Regions from separate parts of the Affinirhizobium pseudoryzae genome, predicted to be linked through region 3. Evidence: predicted binding sites of a transcription regulator. Region 3 holds the regulator's gene; each other region holds the start of a gene.

Region 1 (10,099 bases), 550 kb from region 3:
ATTTTCCAGCACAACGATGGCATCATCGACGACGAGGCCGGTCGCCAGCACGATGGCGAGAAGCGTCAGGATATTGATCGAAAAACCGACGAGATAGATCGCGGTCAGCGTGCCGATCAGCGCCACTGGCATGGTGAGCGCCGGAATGAGGGTGGCGCGCCAATCGCGCAGGAAGAGATAAAGCACTACAACGACGATAAGCGCCGAGAGGCCGAGTGCCAGTTCCACCTCGTGCAGGGCGCCCCGGATGAAGACGGCGTCATCGCTGGTGACGAAGACGCGTGTGCCTTCCGGCATCGCCTTCTGCAACTCATCCACGACCGCCTTCACGCCCGTGGAGATGTTGAGCGTGTTCGACTGCGCCTGGCGGATGATACCGAGCCCGATGCCCTGGACGCCGTTGGAGCGCAGCGTCGTCGTGCCGTCATCGGCGCCAAGCAGGACGTTCGCCACGTCGCGCAGGCGAATATTGTCCTTCACCAGCACATTGCCGAAATCCTCCGGCGTGGACAAATTTGCCGTCGCCCGCACCACGATATCCTGCGTGCGGCTGGTGAGAGAACCAGCCGGAACGTCCAGCGCTGCCGTTGCCAGCGCGCTGGAGACGTCCGCGATCGTCAGGCCGCGGCTCGCCAGCGCCGCCTGATTGATATCGACCCGGAAGATCTTTTCCTGGTCGCCGTAAGTTTCGACATCCGCCACCCCTTCGACGGCCGCCAGCCGGTCGACGATCTCGTTATCGACCAGCTGCGTCAGGTCGTCCATGGACATGGTCTGCGAGGTCACGGCGACACGCATGATTGGCTGCGAATCGGAATCCGCCTTGACGATGCGCGGGTCGTCGGCATCGTCCGGCAGCTGGCCGGTCACACGGCCGATCGCATCACGCACATCGTTCGCCGCTTCCGCGAGATCGACATTGTCGGAGAATTCCATCGTGACCCGGCTGGAGCCGAACTGCGATTCCGACGAGAGCGCCTTCAGGCCGCTGACGCGGGCAACTGCACCTTCGATGACCTGCGTCAGTTCCTGGTCGATCGTCTGCGGCGAGGCGCCGTCATAGGTGGTGCGCACGGTGATGACCGGCTGGTCCACATCCGGCAGTTCGCGCACCTCCACACCCACGAAGGCGGCAAGGCCGGCAACCACCAGCAGCGTGTTGATGACGGCGGCGAGGATCGGTCGGCGGACGAACAGCGCGGTGAACGTGCTCTTGGCTTTGTCGGTGGAAATCTCGGTGTTCTCGCTCATGTGCGCGCCGCCTCCGCCACCTTCGGCGCAGGCGCCCCCTGGATCCGCACCGGCTGGCCCTGGCGTACCCGTTGCAGGCCCTCGATCACGATCATGTCGTCCGCGTTCAGCGCGGCATCGACGAGGACCCGGTCGGAATTCCGCTGGATGATGCGCACGCGCACCTTCTCGGCCTTTTCGTTCGCCACCTTCCAGACATAGGCGCCTTCCGCGTCCCACTGGACGGCAAGCGGATCGACCGCCGGATAGGGTTCACCGGAAAACCGCATGGTAACGTTGAAGGACATGCCCGCGCGTAACAGGTCCTTGGCATTGTCGATCTTCGCCCGCACACGAATGGTGCGGCTGGCCGAATCGACGCGGTTGTCGATCGATTCGATCTCGCCGTTGCAGGAATCGCCGGGACGGCTGACCGCATGCGCCTCAACCGGCTGGCCGGGCTGCAACTGCGCAACGAACCGCTCCGGCGCCCAGAAGTCCACCAGGATCTTCGAGCGGTCATCCAGCGTCACGACGCTCGTCTGCGTGGTGACATTGTCGCCCACATTGACGGCCACGATGCCGGCGACACCATCGATCGGCGCCACGATATCGCGCCGGCGCAGGTTGAGTTCAGCAGTGGAGAGCGCAAGCTTCGCCGATTCCTCGGCAATCTGCGCGTCCAGCACGTCAAGGCGCGGGACGCTCTGCAGGTTCTTGTAGGACTGCGATTTCTCCTGGGCGCTGCGCAATGCCACCTGCGCCTTGTCGCGCTCGATCAGTTGCTCGTCATTGTCGAGCCGGGCCAGCACGTCGCCCTTCTTGACCCGCTGGCCGGAGGACACGTTGATTTCGGTGATGGTACCGCTGACCTGCGGCATGACAACAACCGTCTGGATCGCCCGGCCGTCGCCGATCGCCGCCAGCCGGTCGTTGACCGTTCCCATATCGGCCGCCTCGACCACCACAAGCGCGCCACGCGGTGCACCGCTGCCGGGGCCCGTTCCCTGACCGGCCCGCGGGCCGTTCCCTTGCCCGGCACCCTGTGCCCCCTGACCCGCACCGCTTTGCGCAGAACGGTTATTGCCGGCACTCTCCCCTGCGCCAGGCTGGATCATCGAAATGAGCGACTGCGGCACCCCGACCCTGACAAGCGTGGATGCCGCATCAGGCCGAACGAACAGCCAGAGACAGAGACCGGCAAACAGCACGGCAAGACTGAGGAGCACTTGCTTCCAGATTCGCATTCACAACTCCGAGGGGAGAACAATTTTCGGGCGAAGTATCATGTCTCTACGGTTGTTCGGCAATGCTTGGATGAGCAACCTTGCCGAATTGTAATCTGAAAACCATCACGCTGGCGTGAAATCATCGTTAGCGGCCTTAATCCTGCCGCTTGATCGGCTGGTTCTGCCGTATTTTGCGCCTCTTGCGGACGCATGCTGGAATAAAACCAGAACATGCTCTATGGCCATGTTCTTCCGGAATCATTAGATTGGCCTGATGACGAACAGTTTCGATGACATTCCGTTCTTCGATGAAGAGCCGGATCACGCCCCGCGCCACAAGCCCGGCCAGTCCCCTGCCCCGCAACCGCCGGCCACCGGCGGCCTTGGCATTGCCGCGCGCGCCATGGCCGCCCGCGACCAGAACCGGGCACCGGACTATCTCTCCGGCCTCAACCCGGAACAGCGCGAAGCGGTGGAAAGCCTTGACGGTCCCGTTCTGGTGCTCGCCGGCGCCGGCACCGGCAAGACACGGGTTCTGACCACCCGCATCGCCCATATCCTCGCCACCGGCCGCGCCTTCCCGAGCCAGATCCTGGCCGTGACCTTCACCAACAAGGCGGCGCGCGAGATGAAGGAGCGCATCGGCGTCCTCGTCGGCGGTGCGGTCGAAGGCATGCCCTGGCTCGGCACCTTCCACTCGATCGGCGTGAAACTGCTGCGCCGGCATGCGGAACTGGCCGGCCTGCGCTCCGATTTCACCATTCTCGACACCGACGACGTCATCCGCCTCGTCAAGCAGCTGATCCAGGCGGAAGGCCTCGACGACAAACGCTGGCCGGCCCGCCAGTTTGCCGGCATGATCGACGGCTGGAAGAACAAGGGCCTGACACCGAAGGACATTCCGGAGGGCGATGCCCGCGCCTTCGGCAATGGCAAAGGCCGCGAGCTCTACGCCGCCTACCAGGCGCGGCTGAAGACGCTGAACGCCTGCGATTTCGGCGACCTTTTGCTGCATCCGATCGATCTTTTCCGCCGCAACCCGGATATCCTGAAGGAATACCACCAGCGCTTCCGTTATATCCTGGTGGACGAGTACCAGGACACCAACACCGCTCAATATATGTGGCTGAGGCTGCTTGCCCAGCGGCCGAAGGATGTCGCCCAGAACGTCTGCTGCGTCGGCGACGACGACCAGTCGATCTATGGCTGGCGCGGCGCGGAAGTCGACAACATCCTGCGCTTCGAAAAGGATTTTCCGGGCGCCAAGGTCATCCGGCTGGAGCGCAACTACCGCTCCACCGAACACATCCTCGGCGCCGCCGGCCATCTGATCGCCCATAACGAAGGACGGCTCGGCAAGACGCTGTTCACCGAACGCTCCGAACCGGACGACGAAAAGGTGGTGGTGCACGCCGCCTGGGACTCGGAAGAAGAGGCGCGCGCCGTCGGTGAAACGATCGAGCAGCTGCAGCGCGGCGATGCCTCCGGCAAGAAGCACAATCTGAACGACATGGCGATCCTGGTGCGTGCTTCCTTCCAGATGCGCGAATTCGAAGACCGGTTCGTCACGCTTGGCCTGAATTACCGCGTCATCGGCGGCCCGCGCTTCTACGAGCGACTCGAAATCCGCGATGCGATGGCCTATTTCCGCATGGTCTGCCAGCCGGCGGACGATCTTGCCTTCGAGCGGATCGTCAACACGCCGAAGCGTGGCCTGGGCGACACGACGGTGCGCGCGCTGCATGATTACGCCCGCGCCCGCGACATTCCGATGCTGGCGGCTGCCAGCGACATGATCGAGACCGACGAACTGAAACCGAAAGCGCGCAAGGCGCTGTTCGACGTGATTCAAAGTTTCAAGCGCTGGTCGGAACTGCTTGAAACAACGCCCCATACGGAGCTGGCCGAGCAGATCCTCGACGAGTCGGGTTACACCGACATGTGGAAGAACGACAAGTCGGCGGAAGCACCGGGAAGGCTCGAAAACCTGAAGGAACTCATCCGCTCGATGGAGGCCTTCGAGAGCCTGCGCGGCTTCCTCGAACACGTCTCGCTGGTCATGGATGCCGAGCAGAACGAGGAGATGGATGCCGTCTCAATCATGACGCTGCATTCGGCCAAGGGGCTGGAGTTCGATACCGTCTTCCTGCCCGGCTGGGAGGAAGGCCTGTTTCCGCACCAGCGGGCGCTCGACGAAGGTGGCCGCTCCGGGCTGGAGGAAGAACGCCGCCTCGCCTATGTCGGCCTCACACGCGCCAAACGCCGCTGCCATATCTGGTTCGTCTCCAACCGGCGCATCCACGGCCTCTGGCAATCCACCATGCCCTCGCGCTTCCTCGACGAACTGCCGCCGGCCCATGTCGATGTGGCAGAAGCCGACAGCGGATATGGCGGCTATGGCCGCGGCGGTTACGGCCAATCGCGCTTCGACAAGGCCGATCCCTTTGCCAATTCCTATTCGACGCCCGGCTGGAAACGCGCCCAGGCCAACAAAAGCGATGCGACGCGCGACAACTGGGGCAGCCGCTCCGGCCACGCGGTGGAGCGCATCGGCTACGGCGAAAGCGGACCGCGCACGAAGACGATCGAGGGAGAACTCATCGCCAAGTCCGTCGCCGACCAGCCGTCGAAGTTCGCGGTCGGCGACCGCGTGTTCCACATCAAGTTCGGCAATGGCAATGTGGTGACCGTGGAAGGCAACAAGCTGACCATCGATTTCGACCGCGCGGGGCAAAAACGCGTGCTGGACGGGTTTGTGGAGAAAGTCGGATGACCCTCACCGCCTCCGATCTCGCCGACCTCACCTCCTGGCGCCGCCATCTCCACACGATGCCGGAGGTCTCCGGCGAGGAGCATCAGACGGCGGCGGAGGTCGTGCGTTTCCTGGAGACGACAGAGCCGGATATGATCGTCACCGGCCTTGGCGGCACCGGGGTTGCGGCGGTGTTCAGCGGCCACGCGCCGGGTCCGACCGTCATGTTCCGCGCCGAACTCGATGGGCTGCCCATCGCCGAAATCTCCGACCTGCCCTATCGGTCGCGGATCGCGGGCAAGGGGCATATGTGCGGCCATGACGGGCATATGGCAACGCTCGGCGCCCTCGCCCTCGCCTTCCAGCGCAAACGTCCGGCACGCGGCCGCGTGGTGCTGCTGTTCCAGCCGGCGGAGGAAAACGGCGCGGGCGCGGCGGCCGTGCTCGCGGATGCCAAGTTCAAGCCGCTGACGCCGGATTTTTCCTTTGCGTGGCACAACATGCCGGGCATTGCGCTCGGCAGAAGCTGGATCAAGGACGGACCGGCGAACTGTGCCTCCTCCGGCTTGATGATCCGTCTGACCGGCAAGACGGCGCATGCCTCGATGCCGGAGACCGGGATTTCGCCCGGCCCCGCGATTGCCGCCCTCATTCCAGCCTTTGCCACACTGGCAAAGGGTACACTCGACGACGGCGACCTGACGCTCGCGACCGTCACCCATGTCACGATCGGCGAAGCGGCCTTCGGGATTGCACCGGGCGACGGCGAGATCTGGGTGACCTTGCGCACCGTGTCCGACGATCAGATGGCGGCACTCAAGGAGAAGGCCGAGGGCTTGGCGCGCGAGGCGGCGGAGGCGCATGGCCTCGGCGTCACGTTCCGTTATCACGATGAGTTCGGCCATTGCCGCAATGATGCGGAGGCCGCCGCCATGATCCGCCGGGCGATCGCGGCGGAAGAATTGCCGTTCGAGGACGGCAAGGCGTTTCGCGCCTCGGAGGATTTCGGCCGATTCGGCACGGTCTCGAAATCCGCGATGTTCTTTTTAGGCTCCGGCGAAAACCACCCGGCCCTGCACAATCCCGATTATGACTTCCCGGATGCGCTGATTGAGATCGGTTCGCGCATCTTCCTGCGGATCGCCGAGGACCTGCTCGGCTGAGGCAGCACCTCAGCCGTCGTTCTTCAGATAATCCATCAGCGTACGGCGGTTGTCGCCGTCCGACGAAACCGGCGTTGCCGCGACGTTGGACGACGTGCTGGCGCGCGGGTTGATCTTGCGCAGCGCCGCCATCGGGATCGATCCGTCATGCCGCGGCACGATGATCATGTGGGTGACTTCACCGCGCTGATAGGCCTTCAGGAACTTGTCGTACTGGGCAAACGCGACGCAGCCGTGCGAATCGCCGGGCGCGCTGCGCAGCAGGTAGGTATGCGCCAGAAGCCCTGTGCGGCCGAGGGGCGCAATGCCATCGGTCGGCGTCAGGCGGATGGCGGCAACCCCGTGAAACGGCTTTTCGCGCATCGACAGCTTATAGGTGCCGGGCGGTGTCGGTCCGCGCATCTTCACATGGGTGAATTTCGGGTTGTCGCGCATCGGGCCGATGCCGGAATGGGCTTCCAGGACGGCACCGCTCGGCATGTAGACCTTGCCCGCCGTGATGTCGTAGACGGCGATCTTGGTGCCCTGATCCGGCCACGGAACGGAGCGTGCCGTGCTCTTCATCGGGTTTTCCGGCTTGGCGAAGGCGAGCGCCTTCGGCGCCTCTTCCTCGTCTTCGTCCGCTGCGACGACCGGCGCACGGGCTGCCGGTTTTGCGGCAGACGGGGCGATTGCCATGGCCAGTGCGTTTGCCGGCGGACGTCCGACCGGAAGCGGCCCGGCCATGGGCAGGCTGTTGTCTTCGATGGGTCCGGTTGCTTCGGCCACGGCCAGTTCCGCCGGGCTCTGCAGGTCGGCAACCTCCACCTGGCCATCATCGGCATTGCCGGGCGGATTGGCGTCCCAGGCGGTCTCGCTCGGCGGCGCCACCAGAACCGTATCCTGCAGGGCGGCGGCCAGCACGCCCTTCACTTCGGAATCCGCCGGCCGCTTTTCGGCGAGTGCCGCAAATTGCTTTTCCGCCTGCTCACGGGCGAAGGCGAGCGACAGCGTATCCTTGACGGTGCTTTCCGACGGGCGCTGGGCTTCGAGATGCGCGAGATGTGCCCCCTCCAGGCGCGCGCCCTTCGGCGCGGCCAGTGTCGAGAGGCGGGAGAACTTGGCGATCTTCAGCGCCCGCTGTTCAGCGGACATCGGTGCCAGGATCGGCTTCAGATCGAGCGATGCACGCAGGTCGTAGGAAAATCCGTGCGGCTTGACCGAGGCGACACTCTGCACGGTGGCAAGGGCGCCGATCATCCAGCCACCAACGGCAAGGGTCAACCCGAGCGCAGCGGTCGCCTTGAGGAGCCCGGACTGCAACGGGGGTTTCGATCGGGAAACGGATGGGCGGCGGGATGGAGATGCGGCCTGCGCCGCTGCAAAAGCCAATGCCATGATACGCGTTACCCTTTACCCGTCATACAAACACCCGGCACGAACGGACCGGAACTCTGCTGTCGGCACCACTTCACCGCCCGCTGAACAGAGCGAGCTTCGTGTGCTGACAAGCTGAAACAATGACGGATTATGGTAACCAATGTGTTTACAAGCGCCCCTGTGTGTCCCTTTCACGCGATATATGTTCGATGGGGCTAAACTTTAATGTGAATGCGGCAAAGCCGCGGCAGGATGTCGAAAATGCCGCAGCTTCGCTTCACTTTTGTCAATTTGAGGGCTTTTTCAGCCATCCGCCCGGCGCGGCACGCTGCGTTCGAAGAAGAACCAGGGCCTCAGACGCACGCCGATGACGTTGCCGGCAAAGGCCGCGACCGCCCAGAGATAACCGTGCAGGCTCCCCGAGGCGATGCCGGAGAAATAGGCGCCGATGTTGCAGCCATAGGCAATACGGGCGCCATAACCAAGGAGCAGGCCGCCCGCGACCGCCGCCAGCACCGAGCGTAGCGGAATGTCGAAGGAGGGTGCGAACCGCCCCGCCAGCGCCGCCGCCAGCATGGCCCCGGCAATGATGCCGAAATCCATGACGGAGGTGATGTCGGCGAACACGCTGGCCGCCAGCGCCTTGGCATTGCCCAGCGTCTGCCAGTAGGCCCACTGCGTCGGGTCGATGCCGATGAGTTGCGCGCCCTTCGCCCCCCAGAGCGCGAAGGCCGAAGTGATACCCCAGGGGCGGCCGGCAATGGCGAGCGTCAGAAAGTTGAGGGTGACGAGCGCAATGGCACCCGCCACCAGCGGCCAGGGGCCACGCAGGTAGCGCTGCAGGCCCTGACGGGGTGATGGCGCCTCCTGCTCAAGGCTGCCATGCCGGCGGCGTTCGACATAGATGGTCAGCGCGGCGATAGCGGCGAAGATGAGGAGCGAGACCGCAATGCCGCCGAGCGCACCGAACGGCTGGTAGAGCGAGACGGGCTTGAGCGATGGCAGGCTTGCCCACCAGTCGAAGTGGATCGTGCCGAAGAGCGACCCGACGATGAAAAAGAACAGCGTCACCAGCATGCGCGCATTGCCGCCGCCGGCGGTAAACAGCGTGCCAGACGCGCAACCGCCACCAAGCTGCATGCCGATGCCGAACATGAAGGCGCCGGCAATCACGCCAATACCGGCCGGAGAGATATTGCCGCGCACCTCATGGCCGAACAGCGTTCCACTGGAGAGCGCGGGGAAAAACAGGATGACCGCGAGCGCGAGCAGCAGCATCTGGACGCGCAGGCCGCGCCCCCTGCCCTCGGCGATGAACACCCGCCAGGCGGAGGTGAAACCGAAGGCGGCGTGATAAAGCGCAATCCCGAGACCGCCGCCGATGAGGAAGAGCGCGCCTTGCGCGGTTCCATACGCAGCGCCAAGCCAAAGTGTGCCGACGACCAGCACCACCAGCGCGACCAGGCCGGGCGCACCGAGTGGCGGAAGGTTCGACGCCCGCCCGGCGGGCGAAGTCTGTGCAAAAGCCATGATGAAATCTCCTGAAAGGACTGAGCCGAAGATAGGTCGCCATGCCCTCCACTTCGAAGCATGCCTTACCAATGTTACCGGCGATTGCCGGAATAGTTTGCCTGATGCGAGGAGGATGACGCGCAGCGGCAACGGCGGCTTGATTGCGCGCGTCCTGCTTGGCATGGTGCTCAAGTGGAGAATTGGAGACAACCATGAAGGCCCTGCTGATCATCGATGTCCAGAACGGTTTTTGCCCGGGCGGCAACCTGCCGGTGCCGGAGGGGGACACGATCGTGACGATCATCAACCGGCTGATCGAGGACGGCGCCTATGACCTGATCACCGCCTCGCAGGACTGGCACCCGGCCAATCACGGCAGCTTCGCCTCGCAGCATGCCGGCGCCAAACCCTTCGACATGGGCACGCTCTCCGGCCAGCCGCAGGTGATGTGGCCGGATCATTGTGTGCAGGGCACGCCGGACGCAGACTTCCACGCCGATCTCAACACGAACGCCTTCGACTATATCCAGCAGAAGGGCGAGAACCCCGCCGTCGACAGCTATTCCGCTTTCCGCGACAACGACCAGGCGGCCATCACCGGTCTTGCCGGTTATCTGCGCGCCCAGCAGGTGACGGAACTGGATGTCTGCGGCCTTGCCACCGATTACTGCGTCAAGTTTTCGGCGCTGGATGCCCGCGCCATGCTGCCGGACGTAAAAGTCCGATTCATCGAGGATGCCAGCCGCGGCATTGCGGCCGACGGCGTGAAGGCGGCGATCGCCGAGATGCGTCAGGCAGGCGTTGCGATTGTCCATAGCGACGAGATTCTGGCGGACTGACAGAGCCCGTTTCAA
Region 2 (10,099 bases), 160 kb from region 3:
ACCGCCGGCACGGCGGAGAAGAAGTCGACGCCTTCTTCCACCGTCATGTCCAGCACGTCGGCAATCGACTTGCCCTTGAACAGAACGTCCAGCGTTTCGCGGTTGTAGCGCTTGCCGTGGCAGACGTCGCAGGTGACGTAGACATCCGGCAGGAAATGCATCTCGATCTTGATGACGCCGTCGCCCTGGCAGGCCTCGCAGCGGCCGCCCTTGACGTTGAAGGAAAAGCGGCCGGGTTGATAGCCACGCGCCTTGGCTTCCGGCAGGCCGGCGAACCAGTCACGGATCGGCGTGAAGGCACCGGTATAGGTGGCCGGATTGGAGCGCGGCGTGCGGCCGATCGGCGACTGGTCGATATCGATGACCTTGTCGATGAATTCCAGCCCGTCGATGCGCTCGTGGTCCGCGGGAATTTCGCGCGCACCCATCACGCGGCGGGCCGCTGCCTTGTAGAGCGTCTCGATCAGGAAGGTCGACTTGCCACCGCCGGAGACGCCGGTAACGGCGGTGAACAGGCCGAGCGGCACCGAAGCCGTGACACTCTTGAGATTGTTGCCGCGGGCGCCAACAACCTTGATCTCCTTGCCCTTCTTCGGCTTGCGCCGTTCGGCAGGCACGGCGACACCGAGTTCGCCGGAGAGATATTTGCCCGTCAGCGATTTCGGATGGGCCATGACCTCCTTCGGCGTGCCGGCCGCGACCACCTGGCCGCCATGCACGCCAGCGGCCGGGCCGATATCGACGACGTAATCGGCGGTCAGGATCGCGTCCTCGTCGTGTTCGACCACCAGCACGGTATTGCCGATATCACGCAGGTGCTTCAGCGTGTCGAGGAGGCGCGCATTGTCGCGCTGGTGCAGGCCGATCGACGGTTCGTCCAGCACGTAGAGAACGCCGGTGAGGCCGGAGCCGATCTGCGAGGCAAGCCGGATGCGCTGGCTTTCGCCGCCCGAGAGCGTCCCCGAGGAACGCGAGAGGCTTAAGTAATCCAGGCCGACATCGTTGAGGAACCGCAGTCGGTCGCGGATCTCCTTCAGGATCCGCACGGCGATCTCGTTCTGCTTGGCCGTCAGTTTCTCGGGCAGCGCCTCGAACCAGTCGCGCGCCAGCCTGATCGACATTTCCGTCACTTCACCGATGTGCAGCCGGTCGATCTTCACCGCGAGCGCCTCCGGCTTCAGGCGGTAGCCGGCGCAGGCGGGGCAGGGGGCGGCAGACATATACCGCTCGATCTCCTCCCGCGCCCAGGCACTGTCGGTTTCCTTCCAGCGGCGCTCGAGGTTCGGCACGATGCCTTCGAAGGTTTTTGTCGTCTTGTAGGAGCGGGCGCCATCGACGTAGCTGAACTCGATCTTCTCCTCGGTCCCCTGCAGGATGGCCCGTTGTGCCTCCCTCGACAGTTTCGACCAGCGATCCGTCAGCTTGAAGCCAAAGACCTTGCCGAGCCCCTCCAGCGTCTGATTGTAGTAGGGCGATGTCGATTTGGCCCAGGGCGCAATCGCGCCATCCTTCAAGGTGCGCTCCGCCTCCGGCACGATGAGGTTCTCATCCACCTTCTGCTGGGCACCGAGACCGTCACAGGTTGGGCAGGCACCGAAGGGATTGTTGAACGAAAACAGCCGCGGCTCGATTTCCGGAATGGTGAAGCCGGAGACCGGGCAGGCGAATTTTTCCGAAAACAGAACCCGTTCATGGGTTTCGTTCAGCGACTTGTTGGCCGAACCGCCGGCTGCGGTTTCCTCCGGCGGCAGGGGCTTGTCGGCGAACTCCGCCACCGCCAGGCCATCCGCCAGCTTCAGGCAGGTCTCCAGGCTGTCCGCCAGTCGCGCGCCGATGTCATTGCGCACAACAACGCGGTCCACCACCACGTCGATATCGTGCTTGTATTTCTTGTCGAGGGCCGGCACGTCAGCGATCTCGTAGAACTGGCCGTCGACCTTGACGCGCTGGAAACCCTTTTTCATCAGGTCCGCCAGTTCCTTTTTATATTCGCCCTTTCGACCGCGCACCATCGGCGCCAGAATGTAGAGGCGGGTGCCGTCGCCGAAGGCGAGAACGCGATCGACCATCTGGCTGACCGTCTGGCTCTCGATTGGAAGGCCCGTCGCCGGCGAATGGGGCACGCCGACCCGCGCAAACAGCAGGCGCATATAGTCGTAGATTTCGGTGACGGTCCCGACCGTCGAGCGCGGGTTCTTCGACGTCGTCTTCTGTTCGATCGAGATCGCCGGTGACAGGCCGTCGATCTGGTCGACATCCGGCTTCTGCATCATTTCCAGAAACTGGCGCGCATAGGCCGAAAGGCTTTCGACATACCGTCTCTGGCCTTCCGCATAGATTGTATCGAAGGCGAGCGATGATTTGCCCGACCCGGACAGGCCGGTCATCACGATCAGGCTGTTGCGGGGCAGGTCGAGGTCGATGCCCTTCAGGTTGTGCTCGCGGGCGCCGCGGATGGAAATCGTCTTCAGTTCGCTCATCGTGGAAAAGGCTCTTTGGGAGGACAAGTCCTCTTATGTAGTGATCCCTCGGCGGCTGTCGAGCCGAGACTTGCCGCACATGCAGCTTTCGATTCGACTCCTACGTCCAAGGATGTTGACAGGATCATAGCGAAATACTAGAACAAATAAAGAACAAATTTGCTTGTGGATTAAGCCCGTATGGTTTCCTGCGGCCGGCGGGGATGGTTTACACTGGTCGCCACAAACCACTGAGAACAAACCAAGGCGAATGGCCGCGCGAGGCGGCAGACAGGGTGATGAAATGGCTGGCAGCGTCAATAAGGTGATTTTGGTCGGGAATGTCGGTGCGGACCCGGAAATCCGCCGCACGCAGGACGGCCGGCCGATCGCCAATCTGCGCATCGCGACGTCGGAAAGCTGGCGCGACCGCAACAGCGGCGAGCGTCGCGAAAAGACGGAGTGGCACAATGTCGTGGTCTTCAACGAAGGCCTCTGCAAGGTGGTCGAGCAATACATCAAGAAGGGCGCCAAGCTCTACATCGAAGGCGCGCTGCAGACCCGCAAGTGGCAGGATCAAAACGGCAATGATCGCTACACCACGGAAATCGTGCTGCAGGGCTTCAACTCGACGCTGACCATGCTCGATGGTCGTGGCGGCGGCGAGGGCCAGAGCGGCGGCAATGTCGGTTATGGCGGCGGTCGCAGCGGTGGCAATGCCGGTGGAGGGGATTTCGGCGGCGGTTATGACGATTATGATCGCGCGCCGGCAAGCTCCGGCCGTGGCGGCAGCCAGTCATCCGGCAGTGGCAGCGGTGGCTTTGCGCGTGATCTGGACGACGACATTCCGTTCTGAGGCTGAGACTGGATGGCGGAGAACGCCCCGGCTTCGGCTGGCGCGCGTTCTCCGATCCGGAACGTAGGCCTGATCAGACTGGTTTGTCAGGTCGGTTCTGTCGGCCGGTGTGAGGTGGAGGCCTCTGCCGGCCGTCTGTCTTCCAGCATGGCGACAAGGGCGTCCGACTGGGAGATGATGCCGGTGAGCTTGTTGCCGTCGCGAACGACCGGCAGGTCGTGCAGTCCGCCTTCGGCAAACAGGATGATGGCGTCGGCCACGGGCGTCTCGGGTCGCACGGTACGCACCGGCGTGGTCATAATGTCCTTTACCGTGTCGTTCGGCGCGCTGGTGCCGGCAAACGCCAGGCTGAGGCGTTGGATGATGCCGATGCGCGGTCGCCCCGCGACCCAGCGCGGCTTGTAGAGAAAATCGCTCTGGGTGACGATGCCGACGACTTCGGCCTGCTCGTTCGTCACCGGAAGCGCGCGAAAATGATGCCGGCGCATCAGCTCGTGCGCCTCCTTCAGCGGCGTGTCCGGCGCAACGGCCACGACATCCCGCGACATGATGCTGTCGCACGCCACATGGATGGCGCGCCGCCGATAGGAGCGCAGTTCCGTCCGTCGCAGGATGGTTTCAAGATCGCCGCGGTCGATATCGAGGAACTGGTCGTAGTCCTTCAGCACCTCGTCGAGATCGGTCGAGGTGAAGCCGATCCGGGCGGCGGCGGCGGGATCATCGGTCTCATGCCGCTTGAGGGCCGGCTGCAGGCGGTGCGGATAGGTGCCCTTTGTCAGTCGATGAAACAGCAGAGCGACCGCGAGCAGCAGAAGCGAATTGCCGAGCACGGGCCACAGCACAAAACCAAAACCGAGATCGCGGATGGCGACCCCGCCGGCAACCGCCGTCAGCGCCACGGCACCACCGGGCGGGTGCAGGCAGCGGCAGGCCGTCATGGCGGCAATGGCGAGCGACACCGCCACGCCGGCCGCCAGGGCCGGTTCCGGGATCAGAGAGGCGGCAATGACGCCGACGATCGCCGAAATGCCGTTGCCGCCGACGACCGACCAGGGCTGGGCCAGAGGGCTTGCCGGCACGGCAAACAGCAGCACGGCGGACGCGCCCATGGGGGCGATGATGGCCGGCAGCGGCAGACCCTGGCGGACGGCGACAAGGCCGACGAGCGCCGTGAGTGTGATGCCGATCAGCGCGCCGAGCGGCGCACGGATGCGCTGCCGCAGGCTGAGTGGTGCGGTGGCCGGCAGGAAACGGTGAAAATTCATGGTCATGCGGGCGAAGATCGTTTCGAAGGAGGGGACGCCGCGGCGTTGGCGGCGCTCGGTCTTAAGAACAGGTCGCGCAAACGGGTGCGGCAGCTTTGCGATTTAGAGCGCGAAGGCCGAACGGACACCATCCACGACGAACTGGACGGAGAGGGCGGCCAGCAGCACACCGAGCAGACGGGTCAGGATCGCGCGGCCGGTGACGCCAAGGATCCGGTCCAGCCGGTCGGCCACCAACAGCGCCGCCAGCACGATCGCCATGGTGACGACCAGCATGCCGATCAGAATGGCCCTGTCGAGCGGTGCGGCAAAGGAACCGGCGAGAAGGACCGTTGCCGAAATGGCGCCTGGCCCGGCAATCAGCGGCAGGGCCAGCGGAAACACGGCGATGTTCTGGATATGGTCGATGGTGATGGCCGCCTTGGAGGTCTCTTCCTTGCGGTCGTTGCGCTTCTGGAAGATCATCTCGAAGGCGATCCAGAAGAGAAGCAGGCCACCCGCAATGCGGAAGGCCCCCATGGAAATGCCGAGCACCGAGAGAATGCCGGCGCCGAAGAGCGCAAAGACGGTCAGGATCGCAAAGGCGATCAAGGTGCCGCGGAGAGCGACCTGCCGGCGCTGGGCGCGATCCAGCCCGGCGGTCAGGCCGAGGAAGATCGGGGCAAGGCCGGGCGGATCCAAGGTGACGAGGAGCGTCGTGAACGCGCTCATGATGCTGTCTGCGGTCGCCAATCCGGTATTCTCCCTGTTCCCGTGCTTGCCGAATGTCTCCGGCAAGGATAGACCACATTGCGTGAACAAACAGCTGTTGCCTGAGGCCCCCGAGGGGCGTTGTGTTGAAATGCCCTGCAAATGGCGCAAAAGCCTGTTCAAAACCATCGCGCAAATTGGCGTTCGCACAGCCGTTCCGCTATAAAGAAACAACTGATTCCGAACAGAGATCGTATCCGATTTGACTGAGCAGAGCACCCCCGGCGGCGGAAAGCTGCCTCCCGGCATCGAACCTATTTCCATCATGGAGGAGATGCAGCGCTCCTACCTCGATTACGCCATGAGCGTCATCGTAAGCCGTGCGCTGCCCGACGTGCGTGACGGTCTGAAGCCGGTTCATCGACGCATCCTCTACGGGATGAACGAACTCGGGCTGGACTGGAACAAGAAATACGTGAAGTCGGCACGTGTCACCGGTGACGTGATGGGTAAATACCATCCGCACGGCGATGCGGCGATCTATGATGCGCTCGCCCGCATGGCGCAGGACTGGTCGCTGCGCATGCCGCTGATCGACGGTCAGGGCAATTTCGGCTCCATCGACGGTGACCCGCCGGCCGCCCAGCGTTATACGGAATGCCGCCTGCAGAAGGTGGCGCATTCGCTGCTCGACGATCTCGACAAGGAAACCGTCGATTTCCGCGACAACTATGACGGCACGCTGTCCGAGCCGGTCGTGGTGCCCGCCAAGTTCCCGAACCTTCTGGTCAACGGCGCGGGCGGCATTGCCGTGGGCATGGCGACCAACATTCCGCCGCACAATCTCTCGGAAGTAATCGACGGCTGTATCGCGCTGATCGATAATCCGGCGATCGAACTGCCGGAGCTGATGCAGATCATTCCGGGGCCGGATTTCCCGACGGGTGCGCTCGTGCTCGGCCGGTCCGGCATCAAGTCGGCTTACGAGACGGGCCGCGGCTCGGTGATCATGCGCGGCCGTGCCCGCGTCGAGCCGATGCGCGGTGATCGCGAGCAGATCATCATCGATGAAGTTCCCTACCAGGTGAACAAGGCGACGATGATCGAAAAGATCGCCGAGCTGGTGCGCGAAAAGCGCATCGAGGGCATTTCCGATCTGCGCGATGAAAGCGACCGGCAGGGTTATCGGGTCGTGATCGAATTGAAGCGCGATGCCAATGCCGACGTCATCCTGAACCAGCTCTACCGTTACACGCCGCTGCAGACATCCTTCGGTTGCAACATGGTGGCGCTGAATGGCGGCAAGCCCGAACAGCTGACGCTGATCGACATGCTGAAGGCCTTTGTCAACTTCCGCGAAGAAGTCGTTAGCCGGCGTACGAAGTACCTGCTGCGCAAGGCGCGCGACCGTGCGCATGTCTTGGTCGGTCTTGCCATTTCGGTTGCCAATATCGATGAGGTGATCAACCTGATTCGCAGGGCTCCGGACCCGGCAACCGCCCGCGAACAGCTGATGGAACGCCGCTGGCCGGCGAAGGATGTGGAATCCCTTATCCGGCTCATCGATGACCCGCGTCACCGCATCAACGAAGACGGCACCTACAACCTTTCGGAAGAACAGGCCCGCGCCATTCTTGAATTGCGCCTGGCGCGCCTCACCGCGCTGGGTCGCGATGAAATCGCGGATGAGTTGAACAAGATCGGCGCCGAGATCAGCGATTACCTTGACATCCTGTCGTCGCGCCTGCGCATCCAGCAGATCGTCAAGGACGAGCTGATCGGCGTTCGCGACGAGTTCGGCACGCCGCGCCGCACCGAAATCATGGATGGCGGTCCGGACATGGACGATGAGGATCTCATCGCCCGCGAGGACATGGTCGTCACCGTGTCGCATCTCGGCTATATCAAGCGCGTGCCGCTCACCACCTACCGGGCGCAACGTCGCGGCGGCAAGGGCCGCTCCGGCATGGCAACGCGCGACGAGGATTTCGTCACGCGTCTGTTCGTCGCCAACACCCACACACCGGTTCTGTTCTTCTCCTCGCGTGGCATCGTCTACAAGGAAAAGGTCTGGCGCCTGCCGATCGGTACGCCGCAATCGCGTGGCAAGGCGCTCATCAACATGCTGCCGCTGGAACCCGGCGAACGCATCACCACGATCATGCCGCTGCCGGAGGACGAGGACAGCTGGGCCAATCTCGACGTGATGTTCTCGACGACGCGCGGCACCGTGCGCCGGAACAAGCTGTCGGACTTCATCCAGGTCAACCGCAACGGCAAGATTGCAATGAAGCTGGAGGAAGAGGGCGACGAGATCCTGTCGGTCGAGACCTGTTCGCCGCCGAATACGGACCTCAACCTGCCGGGCGACGACGTGCTTTTGACGACGGCGCTTGGCCAGTGCATCCGTTTCCCCGTCGAGGACGTGCGCGTCTTTGCCGGCCGCAATTCCATCGGCGTGCGGGGCATTACGCTCGCTGAAGGCGATCGCCTGATCTCCATGACCATTGTCGGCCATGTGGCGGCCGAGCCCTGGGAGCGTGCCGCCTACCTGAAGCGCTCGGCTGCCGAACGCCGTGCCGCGGGGGTCGATGAAGAGGATATCGCGCTTGTTGGCGAGGAAGTGACCGAAGAAGGTCAGCTGAGCGACGAACGCTACGAATATCTGAAGGCGCAGGAGGAGTTCGTCCTGACGATTTCCGAACGCGGCTTCGGCAAACGCTCCTCCTCCTACGATTTCCGTACCTCCGGTCGCGGCGGCAAGGGTATCCGCGCCACCGACACCTCGAAGACCAACGAGATCGGTGAACTGGTTGCCGCCTTCCCGGTCGAGGACAAGGACCAGTTGATGCTCGTCTCCAACGGCGGCCAGTTGATCCGCGTGCCGGTGGATGGAATCCGCATCGCCAGCCGTGCGACGAAGGGTGTGACGATCTTCTCGACGGCCAAGGACGAGAAAGTGGTCTCCGTGGAGCGCATCAGCGAACCGGAAGGTGACGAAGAAAACGGCGTATTGGCCGAAGAGATCACCGCGGAAACCGGTGACCTCGGCGAACCGGCACCGGGCGGCGAGACCGAATGAGAAATGGCGGGCGGGTGGCGTGATGTCACCGCCCGCTCTTCACATCAATATCCGTTCAGGTTTCTGAACGGGGTGAGGACAACAAAAAAGCCGGGCTGCATGACCCGGCTTTTTTGTTGGGAGGGTTGTCTTCGTCCTGGGAGGGGAAGTCAGAATGCACTGTGGCGTCGGGCAAAGTCGCGAAGATTTTCGCGCTCGCGACGGAGTTCTGTAATGGAGCTTGCCACGGATGCGACGAACATGGTGCTGATCAAACCGGTGAGCACAATCATGGCAAGGTACATGGCAGTAACTCCTGTCTCCGTGAGCTTTAGCCCTCAGTAATAGGGCTGCTCGTTATACTGACCCGTGAGCTGGGTATAATTGAAATGAGGCGCGTCAGACTTGCCCTGGTAGAGAGTGAAAGTAGCAGTCATCATGACGGCGATCATGGCTGTCCAGACAAGATTGATCATCGTAATCGTGTCCGGCATGGCCGTTTTCCTCTTGGCAAACATTTCCAAGTTCCTTCTTGTCTCTAGAACGCGTTCGATGCGAACATGTTCCGCACCAGTATGAACGGGCTTTAACCGTTTCCCTCTGAAGCCACCCTGAAAGCGCCGTTCATCTGGCGTTCAGGAATCTTTAAGGGTTTGCCTCAGGCCGGGTCCATCATCCATTCGATTGCGAAGGACACGAGCACGGCGGTGAGAACGAGAACGGCAAGCATCGTTGGTCTCCATCCGACCGGCCTTGGTTCTTCATCGCCTCTCGGCATCCGGTCAGTGATGGCACTAAAGCATTCCGGGTCTGAAACAGGCTTGAACGGGACATTCATCCGCGGTTCATCGCCACCGGTGCTTGCGAAGCCGGCTCCGGCGTGACACAAGGCCAAGGAATCGCCAGCCCGTATGCCCCAAGAGGTGACATGACGACCGCCTTCTATCCCGGCTCCTTCGACCCAATGACCAATGGACATCTGGACGTGTTGATCCAGGCGCTGAGCGTGGCCGATCGTCTGGTTGTCGGCATCGGCGTCCATCCGGGCAAGGTGCCGATGTTCACCTTCGAAGAACGGGCGGAGTTGATCCGCCGCGCGCTGGCGGAGGTCGTTCCGGAACGGATGGAGACGCTGACGGTTGTTTCCTTCGACAATCTGGTGATCCATGCCGCACGCGATCACGGCGCGAAAATCCTGATCCGCGGCCTGCGGGATGGCACGGATCTCGATTACGAAATGCAGATGGCGGGCATGAATGCGCAGATGGCGCCGGACATCCAGACGGTGTTCCTGCCTGCCGGCACCGCCTCGCGACCGATTACGGCCACATTGGTCCGGCAGATCGCCTCGATGGGCGGCGACGTGAGGGCCTTCGTGCCGAACGCCGTTCTTGATGCGCTGACACAGAAGCTGAAACGCTGACTGTTCTTCATTCCCAAACGGAGTTGTCCGATGAAATTGATGACCCTTGCCTTTGCCGGTGCGCTTGCCGCCGCCTCCTTCGTCTCGCAGGCGCTCGCCGCTGCCGATGACTTTCTCACCATCCAGCTGAAGGATGGCCCGGTGGTCGTGCAGCTGATGCCGGAGGTTGCGCCGAAGCACGTGGCACAGGTGAAGAAGCTGGCCGCTGAGGGCAAATACAACAATGTTGCCTTTCACCGCGTGATCGACGGCTTCATGGCCCAGACGGGCGATGTGCAGTACGGCAACATGGAGAAGGGTTTTGATGCCCGCCGCGCCGGCATGGGCGGTTCCGAACTGCCGGAT
Region 3 (10,099 bases):
CACGTAGATGACCGGAAGCTTCCACAGCTGCGCCATATTGAAGCTTTCATAGACCTGGCCCTGGTTGGCCGCGCCATCGCCGAAATAGGCGAGCGAGACATTGTCATTGCCGCGGTACTTGTTGGCAAAGCCGAGACCGGTGCCGAGCGAGACCTGCGCGCCGACGATGCCGTGGCCGCCGTAGAAATGCTTTTCCTTGGAGAACATGTGCATCGAGCCACCCTTCCCCTTGGAAAGACCGCCGCGACGACCGGTAAGCTCCGCCATAACGCCGCGCGCACTCATGCCGCAGGCCAGCATATGACCGTGATCGCGATACCCGGTGATGACCTGATCACCCTCCTTCAGCGCCATCTGCATGCCGACGACGACAGCTTCCTGGCCGATATAGAGGTGACAGAAACCGCCGATGAAGCCCATGCCGTACAACTGGCCGGCCTTTTCTTCGAAGCGGCGGATGAGCAGCATTTCACGATAGGCCTTGAGTTCCTCGGCCTTATCGAAATCAGCGATTGCTCCACCATTGGATTTTGCAGGCTTTGCCGCCGTCTTACGACCGGCTGCCGACGCGGCTTGCTTGGGCGCCATTCATAACCTCCCTGCGAGTTTGTTTGGTTGAAACTACCATAGGCAAGAAAGCAAAGGCCAGCAATGCCATAAATGCATGGCTCACATGATTATTAAGCCCATGAATTTAAAGTAAAAAGCGTTGATTAACTAGATTTCAGTTAATTTAGAAATAGCTGTTGAAGATCACAATCTCGTCGTCACGCGAGACATTGAGCTGATATCGCGCGATTTCGTCCAGCATATCCTTTTCAAGCGAGCCGTCGCTCATCAGCTGAACCTGACGCTCCAGCGCCTCCCGCTTCTTCACCAGCTTGGAAAGCTCGGCATCGCGCTCCAAACGCAGGCGCTCGAATTTCTCCGTTGCGACGAGGCCGAGATCGCCATGCACGGAATGATAGCCGAAATAGGAGACGAAGGCGACAGTGATGGCAGGAAGAACCAGCCGACCGAATTTTCGTTTTTTGTGATGTCTCGTCCACATGCGAGATTGTGCCCTGCAACGCATTACGTCGCTCGACCTTGGCAGAACATGCTTAAGCAATCGTTGATCGGGCGACAAAACCGACTGCCGCTCGGGAATCAAAAATGGCGGCGCCTCGCAGCACCGCCATGTAATCGTTTTAGAAGATGGAGCCAGATCAGCCCTTCAGGATCGATCGGCCGGCATAGATCGCCTGAGGACCCAGAAGCTCCTCGATACGGATCAGCTGGTTGTACTTGGCAATACGGTCCGAACGCGACAGCGAACCGGTCTTGATCTGCCCGCAATTGGTCGCAACCGCCAGATCGGCAATCGTCGAGTCTTCCGTTTCGCCCGAGCGGTGCGACATGACGGCGGTGTAGCCGGCCTTGTGCGCCGTCTCGACGGCATCGAGCGTTTCAGTCAGCGAGCCGATCTGATTGACCTTGACGAGGATGGAGTTGGCAACACCCATCTTGATCCCGTCGCGCAGGCGGGCTGAGTTGGTGACGAAGAGATCGTCGCCGACGAGCTGGACCTTGGAGCCGATCTTGTCGGTCAGGTACTTCCAGCCGTCCCAGTCGTCTTCCGCCATGCCGTCCTCGATCGAGATGATCGGATACTTGGCGGCCAGTTCGGCGAGATAATCCGCCATGGCTTCCGGCTCGAGCGTGCGGCCCTCGCCTTCCATGACGTATTTGCCGTCCTTGAAAAATTCCGTCGAGGCGCAGTCGAGCGCCAGCTGGATGTCGTCGCCCGGACGATAGCCGGCCTTTTCGATGGACTTCATGATGAAGTCGAGGGCTTCCGGCGCGCTCTTGAGGCCCGGTGCAAAACCGCCTTCGTCGCCGACATTCGTGTTGTGGCCGCCGGCTGCCAGTTCCTTCTTCAGGACATGGAAGACTTCCGAGCCCATGCGCACGGCGTCACGCAGGCTTTCCGCGCCGACCGGCATGATCATGAATTCCTGGAAGTCGATCGGATTGTCCGCATGCGCGCCGCCATTGATGATGTTCATCATCGGGACCGGCAGCAGGCGGGCGTTCGGTCCACCGACGTAACGGAAAAGCGGCAGGCCGGACGATTCGGCGGCAGCCTTGGCCACGGCGAGCGAGACACCGAGGATGGCGTTCGCACCAAGCCGCGACTTGTTCGGCGTGCCATCCAGCTGGCCCATCAGCGTGTCGATCAGGATCTGATTTTCGGCATCATGGCCGCCGATTGCATCGAAGATTTCGCCGTTGACAGCTTCGACCGCCTTTTCGACGCCCTTGCCGTGGTACCGCTTGCCGCCGTCACGCAGTTCGACGGCTTCGTGCGCACCCGTGGAGGCGCCGGACGGAACCGCTGCACGGCCCATGCTGCCATCTTCCAGGTGGACATCGACTTCGACGGTGGGGTTGCCGCGGCTGTCAAGGACTTCGCGTGCGATGATATCGGTAATGGCTGTCATGGCTTTTCCTGCTGGTCAATGCGGTGGAAATTACCGCCTGTCTTATCCAAGGTTACAAAAAATACAATGGCAGGAGCATGACAACCCAACTGTGTGACGACAACCCTTGATGTCTCGAAAAGGGCAAAACGTGCGCAGCTTATATCCAAAAAGTAATAACGTCCGAAAAACACAACAACTCCCGATGGTTAACTTAGCCATTCGCAAGACCATTCATTATTTTTCAACAGAATCGTCCGAGTTTTGCGACGACAAGGGAAACAAGGGCCGATTCTCTTGCCGTCGGCTCAGGTGGGTGGGAACCAGTTCATGAAAATCACGATCGCGCGCAGTCTCATTTTATTTGGCTGTCTCGTGGGAGCAGGCCTGGCAACGTCAGTCGGGATCCAGAACAGCGCGTTCGAACGCCTGAGGGTCAACGGCCCGGTCTACCAGCAGATCATCTACGGAAAAGACCTGGTGGCGGACATTCTTCCGCCGCCGCTTTTTCTTGTCGAAGCGTATCTGTTGGCGACGGAAGGCGCCTATCATCCGCAATCGGCCCAGGAAAATCTTCAGAAAATTGCCGAACTGAAGAAAAGTTACGACGAACGCAAGACCTACTGGCCCGGAACGGATCTCGCCGACGATCTGAAGAACCAGCTTGCACGGTCCGTCGAGCCCACATCGGAGACCTTCTGGCAGATCATCGCCGGCCCCTATTCGGCTGCGGTACGATCCGGCGATGCCGGCCAGATGCGCGATGCCGTGACCGCCCTGCAAAGCGCTTTCCAGAAGCACCAGGAGGAAGTCGTCAAGCTTGTCGGCAGCGCCAATACTTTTCTTGCCGCGGCAGAAAAACAGGCTGCAAGCGAAACGACCTGGCTGACCACCGTGTCGCTGCTTGCCGCCATCGGCGCTGCAAGCGTGCTCGTCCTCGGTCTGTTTGCCATGCACCGGCGCGCCATCCGCCCGCTGACTGGCATGCGCGACTATATGAGCATTCTGGCCAAGGGCGACTATACCCAACCTGTGCCATACCACGACCGGGGCGACGAAATCGGCGAGATGTCCGGTGCTGTCACCGTCTTCCGCGAAAACGCACTGGAGCGCATTGCGGCCCGCAAACGCCAGGAGGACGAACGGGAGCGTGTGCTTCTGGCAGAACGGGCGGACATGGCACGCCGCAGCGCCGACGATGCCGAACGGGCGCGTGTCATCGAGACACTCAGTACCGGCCTCGCGCGGCTGTCACGCGGCGACTTGACCACGCGGATCCAGCAGCCCTTCTCCCCCGATTACGAGCAACTGCGCGCGCAATTCAACAGCAGCCTGCAGGCGCTGGAACAGACCCTCTCCTACATTTCCGACACCATGGGCGCCGTGCGCGCCGGTGTCTCCAGCATTGCCGGCGGCACGAACGAGTTGTCGCAAAGAACCGAAACGCAGGCCGCGTCACTGGAAGAAGCCGCATCCGCACTTGCCGAGGTGACGGCGACCATCAAGACCACGGTCGACCACGCCCGCACCGCCAATGTTCGGATGGAGGAAACGAAACAGGGTGCTGAACAGTCAACCAGCATCGTGCAGGAAGCCGTTTCCGCCATGTCGAAAATCGAGGAATCCTCGGCACAGATCCGCCAGATCATCAGCGTGATCGACGAGATCGCCTTCCAGACGAATCTTCTGGCGCTGAATGCCGGTGTCGAGGCCGCAAGAGCCGGTGAAGCCGGCAAGGGTTTTGCGGTCGTTGCTCAGGAGGTGCGCGAACTGGCCGGACGCTCCTCCAGTGCCGCCAAGGAAATCCGTCAGCTGATCGCCACCTCGACCACCCAGGTGGAAACGGGCGTGACACTCGTCAACCGGACGGGCGAAACACTGGGGGTAATCGAAAACCAGATGCTGGCGGTCTCACAGCTGATCGAAACGATCGTTGGCCTGGCCAGCGAGCAATCCAGCGCACTTGCCGAAATCAGCCAGGCCGTCAACGACATGGACCAGGTGACGCAGCGGAACGCCGCCATGGCCGAAGAGGCGAACGCCTCCTGCCAGGACCTCGCCGAACATGCGCAGGACCTCGCCCGCCAGATGGCGCGTTTCGAGATCGGTCAGACACAGACCGCAAAGGCGCAGCACGCCGGCGCGCCTTATCGTCTGGCCTCCTGACCCCGATCGCAAAGCTCCAGGGACAGCCGATCCGCCCCCGGAGCTTCAACCGCATCTCAGGCCGCCTTGGAAACGGCGTCCAGCGCCATCAGCTTTTCCAGCAAACGTTCGAGATCGCTGAGACGCACCATGTTCGGTCCATCGGACGGTGCGTTGTCCGGATCATCATGGGCTTCGATGAAAAGACCGGCCACACCGACGGCAACCGCCGCACGCGCGAGCGTCTCGACAAAACGGCGCTCGCCACCGGTCGATCCACCCTGACCACCCGGCTGCTGCACCGAATGGGTCGCGTCAAAGATCACCGGTGCGCCGAGGCCCGCCATGATCGGCAAAGACCGCATGTCGGAGACCAGCGTGTTGTAACCGAAGGAGGCTCCGCGCTCGCACAGGAGCACGTTCGGATTGCCGCTGTCGGTAAATTTGGCCAGCACGTTCTTCATGTCCCAGGGCGCCAGGAACTGGCCCTTTTTCACGTTGATGACGCGACCGGTCTTGGCGGCCGCCACCAGAAGATCCGTCTGCCGGCACAGGAAGGCCGGGATCTGCAGGATATCCACCGTCTCGGACACCAGGGCGCACTGTTCTTCCGTGTGGATATCGGTGAGCACCGGAAAGCCGAATTCCTTCTTCAGATCAACGAAGATCTCCATCGCCTTGTCGAGACCGATGCCGCGCTTGCCCGATAAGGACGTGCGGTTCGCCTTGTCGAAAGACGATTTGTAGACGAGCCCGATGCCAAGCCTGTCGCAGATCTCCTTGATCGCACCCGCCATCATGAAGGCGTGCTCGCGGCTCTCCATCTGGCAGGGACCGCAGATCAGCGAGAAGGGCGCGCTGTTGGAAAACACGACACGAGAGGACCCCTCGCCGACCGAGACTTCCGAATTGGCTTTCACTGACATCTGCTTCACTCCTTAAGACCCTCAACCACACCTGCAACGCGCACCGCCCTTGCCACGGGGCCGGCCCTTGCCGCACGGGCCGCCAGCCCCGGTGCTTGTGGGACGCTGATTAGCAGCGCAGCGATCCGCTGTCACCCAACAGATCGGAGGGGACCGCGGCACAGACCGGCGAGCACCGACGCCGCGCAAAAAGACGCTTCCGAAAAGCCGCCCCGGGATGCACGCCCTCTGCTGTGCGAATCGCGTAGCTTCGTCATCCCGGCAACGACTGGCCATCGCTTCCGCAAGACTGCTTTGTGGCAACACGTTCTCTTTACGGGAAGAAAAATCGAGCTATTCCCGCCGTTGATGCATGCTTCAACAGATTTTAAGCACTTGCAGAACACATATGGAACATATAGTGTCTGTTCTGGATTTGTTTCCATCAGGATCGTCGCCATGCTCACACGCAAACAGCAGGAACTTCTTCTGTTCATTCACGAACGCATGAAGGAGTCCGGGGTGCCCCCCTCTTTTGATGAAATGAAGGATGCGCTGGATCTGGCGTCGAAGTCCGGCATCCACCGGCTGATTACGGCGCTGGAGGAACGCGGCTTCATCCGACGGCTGCCGAACCGGGCGCGCGCACTCGAAGTGATCAAGCTGCCGGAAGCCTATACACCGGCGCCGCAACCCCGGCGCGGCTTCTCCCCGAGTGTCATCGAAGGCAGTCTCGGCAAAGCTCCGCCGGCAAAACCCAACCTTACGGCCGTGGCCGAGGACAGCGCTTCTTCCGCTGCCGTCCCGGTGATGGGACGGATTGCTGCCGGCGTGCCGATTTCCGCCATCCAGAACACCACGCACGAAATCAGCGTTCCGCTCGAAATGCTGGGTCCTGGCGAACATTATGCGCTGGAGGTGAAGGGCGATTCGATGATCGAGGCCGGCATCCTGGACGGCGACACCGTGATCATCCGCAATGGCAGCACGGCGGTTGCCGGTGACATCGTCGTGGCGCTGGTCGATGACGAAGAAGCCACGCTAAAGCGGTTCCGCCGCAAGGGAGCGTCGATTGCGCTCGAGGCTGCCAATCCGGCCTATGAGACGCGCATCTTCTCCTCCGACCGGGTCAAGGTGCAGGGCAAGCTCGTCGGGCTTATCCGCCGTTACCACTGATGAGCCGCGCAAGGTGCGGCGGGATCTGGTTGTCGTTCCGGCCCGTCCGCCAGGAATAGGCCCGGTGCTGATGCCACGGGCGCGACTCGTCGGTAAAAGACGCCGTGAGGACCCAGGCGGTCTGGTCGCGGCTTGCGCCTGGCGCTTCGGGAAATGACAGTTGCAATGCACCGGTTCGGCGCAGGTGTTCCCCGGTGATGAGAAGCGCGCCGGACCGGCAGGCGGTGAGCCGCGTCGATGTGGCAACCACCAGATCGGCCTCGTCGCAGGCAGGACCGATGTAGCGGGAATCCTGCAGGACCATGATCCTGATGTGGTGTTCTGTGACGGCGGTGCAGGCGAGCGACGGGACACAGTGAAATCCGCGGCTGGTGTGCGCTGAAAATTGCCGGGCAAAGGCCTGGCGGGCGGTTCGCAACTCGGCGTCCGTCAAGGGTGGCCGTCGCGGGGGTGGTCCATCGGTCACGGTGGCTTTAACGGCAGTGGATCCCGCTGGCTCGGGGGCCTCTTCCGGTTCCGGGCGTGCGGCGGTGGATGTCTGCGGCGGGATGGTCTCTCCGATCCCATGCGCACTTTGCCACTGCCGATACAGGAAATCGGACGGGCGTGGCCGGTTTACATAGGCCTTGTCATTCTGCAGCAAGGCCAGAAGCGTGCCGTCCTCCGAAATCAGCAGATCAGGTATTCTTTGCGTCTGGCTCAGCCAGTCCACCAGAAGAGCCATGGCAATCAGCACCACGCCGAGCAGGCGCAATGCCGTTCTGGACAGAACGATCAGGATGAAGCCGGCCGATGCGAGCGGCAGGAAAAGAGCGTGCTTCACACCGAAGGAAACCTCTCCGTTCCAGGCGGCAACGGTGTGGGCAATTCTGATCACCCACTCCAGTGCAAGCCCCATCACCGCGAAAAACGGCGCGTCGAGACCGAAGGGCATGGCAATCATTCCGGCCAGTGCCGCCGGCATGATGACGAACGAAATCAGCGGCATGGCGGCCAGATTGGCCACCAGGCCATAGGTGGTGAGTTGATGGAAATGCGCGATGGTGAAGATCGCGGTTGACGCCCCGCCGATCAGTGAGGTGAAAAAGGTACCGGCCAACAGCAGCCATACCCACTTGGCCCCACTCCAAATCAACGGCTGGGCGCGCATGGCGGCCCCCCCTGCCCCATTTTCGCGCTCGCGTGATGTCCACGCGGTATAACCGGCCACCAGCGCTGCGGTTGCGGCAAACGACATCTGGAAACTCGGCCCCATCACCGCGGAGGGTGACTTGATGAGGATGAAGAGCGCGGCGAGTGCCAGATTGTGCAGGCTGATCGACGGTCGGTCGGCGAGCACGGCAAGCAGCATGATCGCCATCATCACATAGGCACGTTCGGCAGAAACACCAAAGCCGGAAATGAGGTAGTAGAAACTCACCAGCAGAAGGGCACCGGCGGCGGCGATCTTCTTGATCGGCAGCGCATGGGCGATGCGCGGGAAAAGCGCGAGCCCGGTGCGCAGCCCGACGAAACAGATGCCTGCCGCGAGCGCCATGTTGAGGCCGGAGATCGCAACGATATGCGCAAGTCCGGACAGGCGCAGTGCCTCCAGCGTCTCCCGGCTGATCGCCCGCCTCTCGTCGGTGACAATGGCCGCTGCAAAGGCACCGGCATCTCCGGGTACCGTCGCGCGAATGCGATCGCCGATCATGCCGCGCAGGGCAAACACCGCCATCTTGAGGTGATCGATGGTGCCAAGATCCGGCTTGGCGGCAGAAACCTCGGCTTTGCCGTAGAGATAACCGATGGCGCCGATGCCGTCGAAGAAGGACGAGAAGCCAAAATCCGTCAGCCCCGGCAGGGCCGGGCCAGAGGGAGGCGACAGGCGCACCCGTCCTGCAAACCGTGCCCCTGGCGCAAATGGCGCGACCGCACTGCGCACCGAGATCGCGACCCGCTCCACCGGGCGGGCCAGCCTCGGTTTCTCCGTTGCCTCCACCCTGATGATGTAGCGCCACCGATTGTCGCCGGCGGCCTCGCGCCGCTCGATGAGACCCTTGATCTGGGTCGTGACGGCGCTGTCGAGCAGGACCGTTTGCGAGAAACGTGTCTCCAGCGCAGCGAGCGCCATGCCGGTAATGAACAGCACGACGGCCATGACCGCCGATGCTGCAAGCCGCTGGCCTGAGGCGCCGAGAACAATCCGGACAGCAAGGAGGGGCACCAGCAGACCGAAAAGAGCCGGGGGCGGATCCTGCGGCAGGCTCAACCACACGACAATCCCCGCCCCCAGCAGAACCGGCACCAAAAGGAACAGCCGGCCATGCGCGACCTCATCCTGGATGGCCCGGGAAAACGCCGTCGAAAGAGGCTCGCCCCGGACGCCAAGGACCGCTAGCCCGGCAGTTAAGCGGGCCGGCAGGGCGCGCCGCCTCGGAGGTCCGGAGGGGAGAAGCGGATCGGCAAAAACAGGCGCAAGCGCCCTCTCCTGCTCCCGTTCCGTGGCCCGGGTGCGTTCAAATGATTCTGTCGCTCGATATGCCTCTGGCGACAATTCGAACCCCCGTTGAAATTGCCGCATCACCTTTAACTGATCGACAACCTGCGCCTGTTTATGTCGCAGGGTCAATTCCGTTTCGCCGCTTCGCCGGCCGAATAAGGCATTGGATCGATTTAAAGCAGGCCATTGCCGCCGAATTCGGCATGCGCCTCAGCCTGGAGACGTTTTCGGACCAGATTTCGCGCTGCACAATTAGCCATCAGGAGTGCTTGGCAGCTCGCATCAGATCATATAGCAAGTTCATACGCTTCATTTCTCGGCGCATTTTGCGCCATTCCGACCATCGGAGGATCAGCATGACGGAAACAAGCGCACATCTTGGATTGGGAGACAGCAAAGTCGATCTTCCGGTTCGGAAAGGGACGATCGGTCCCGACGTGATCGACATCGGCTCGCTCTACAAACAGACCGGCGCCTTCACCTATGACCCGGGCTTCACGTCGACGGCGTCGTGTGAATCAAAGATCACCTTCATCGATGGCGATGAGGGCGTTCTCCTCCATCGCGGTTATCCGATCGAGCAGCTCGCCGAACACGGTGACTTCCTCGAAACCTGCTATCTGCTGCTCTACGGCGAACTGCCGACGGCTGCGCAGAAGAAGGATTTCGACTACCGCGTGACGCACCACACCATGGTGCACGAGCAGATGAGTCGCTTCTTCACCGGCTTCCGTCGCGATGCGCATCCGATGGCCGTCATGGTCGGCACGGTCGGCGCGTTGTCGGCCTTCTACCACGACTCGACCGACATCACCGATCCGCACCAGCGCATGGTCGCCTCGCTGCGGATGATCGCCAAGATGCCGACGATCGCCGCGATGGCCTACAAGTACCACATCGGCCAGCCCTTCGTTTACCCGAAGAACGAC

Evidence for each region. The regulator LexA, encoded in region 3, represses DNA repair genes until DNA is damaged. The targets are predictions, from matches to a motif close to TGTTCNNNNTGTGTTCNG.
Region 1: the regulator LexA is predicted to act here: its motif matches at 2,674-2,691, upstream of G6N78_RS12305 (ATP-dependent helicase).
Region 2: the regulator LexA is predicted to act here: its motif matches at 2,619-2,636, upstream of uvrA (excinuclease ABC subunit UvrA).

The regions. Positions count from the first base shown of each region.
Region 1 is NZ_CP049241.1:2,537,743-2,547,841, reverse strand. It holds gene G6N78_RS12315 (efflux RND transporter permease subunit) at 1-1,251, opposite strand, end outside; gene G6N78_RS12310 (efflux RND transporter periplasmic adaptor subunit) at 1,248-2,477, opposite strand; gene G6N78_RS12305 (ATP-dependent helicase) at 2,734-5,232, shown strand; gene G6N78_RS12300 (amidohydrolase) at 5,229-6,374, shown strand; gene G6N78_RS12295 (DUF2778 domain-containing protein) at 6,384-7,676, opposite strand; gene G6N78_RS12290 (YeeE/YedE family protein) at 8,037-9,263, opposite strand; gene pncA (bifunctional nicotinamidase/pyrazinamidase) at 9,458-10,084, shown strand.
Region 2 is NZ_CP049241.1:2,930,341-2,940,439, forward strand. It holds gene uvrA (excinuclease ABC subunit UvrA) at 1-2,480, opposite strand, end outside; gene G6N78_RS14120 (single-stranded DNA-binding protein) at 2,764-3,315, shown strand; gene G6N78_RS14125 (HPP family protein) at 3,402-4,586, opposite strand; gene G6N78_RS14130 (MarC family protein) at 4,683-5,312, opposite strand; gene gyrA (DNA gyrase subunit A) at 5,533-8,352, shown strand; gene G6N78_RS25955 (hypothetical protein) at 8,502-8,636, opposite strand; gene G6N78_RS14140 (hypothetical protein) at 8,670-8,825, opposite strand; gene coaD (pantetheine-phosphate adenylyltransferase) at 9,260-9,754, shown strand; gene G6N78_RS14150 (peptidylprolyl isomerase) at 9,785-10,099, shown strand, end outside.
Region 3 is NZ_CP049241.1:3,088,582-3,098,680, forward strand. It holds gene pdhA (pyruvate dehydrogenase (acetyl-transferring) E1 component subunit alpha) at 1-588, opposite strand, end outside; gene G6N78_RS14955 (FtsB family cell division protein) at 734-1,051, opposite strand; gene eno (phosphopyruvate hydratase) at 1,209-2,483, opposite strand; gene G6N78_RS14965 (methyl-accepting chemotaxis protein) at 2,793-4,628, shown strand; gene kdsA (3-deoxy-8-phosphooctulonate synthase) at 4,685-5,533, opposite strand; gene lexA (transcriptional repressor LexA) at 5,972-6,688, shown strand; gene G6N78_RS14980 (ComEC/Rec2 family competence protein) at 6,669-8,945, opposite strand; gene gltA (citrate synthase) at 9,527-10,099, shown strand, end outside.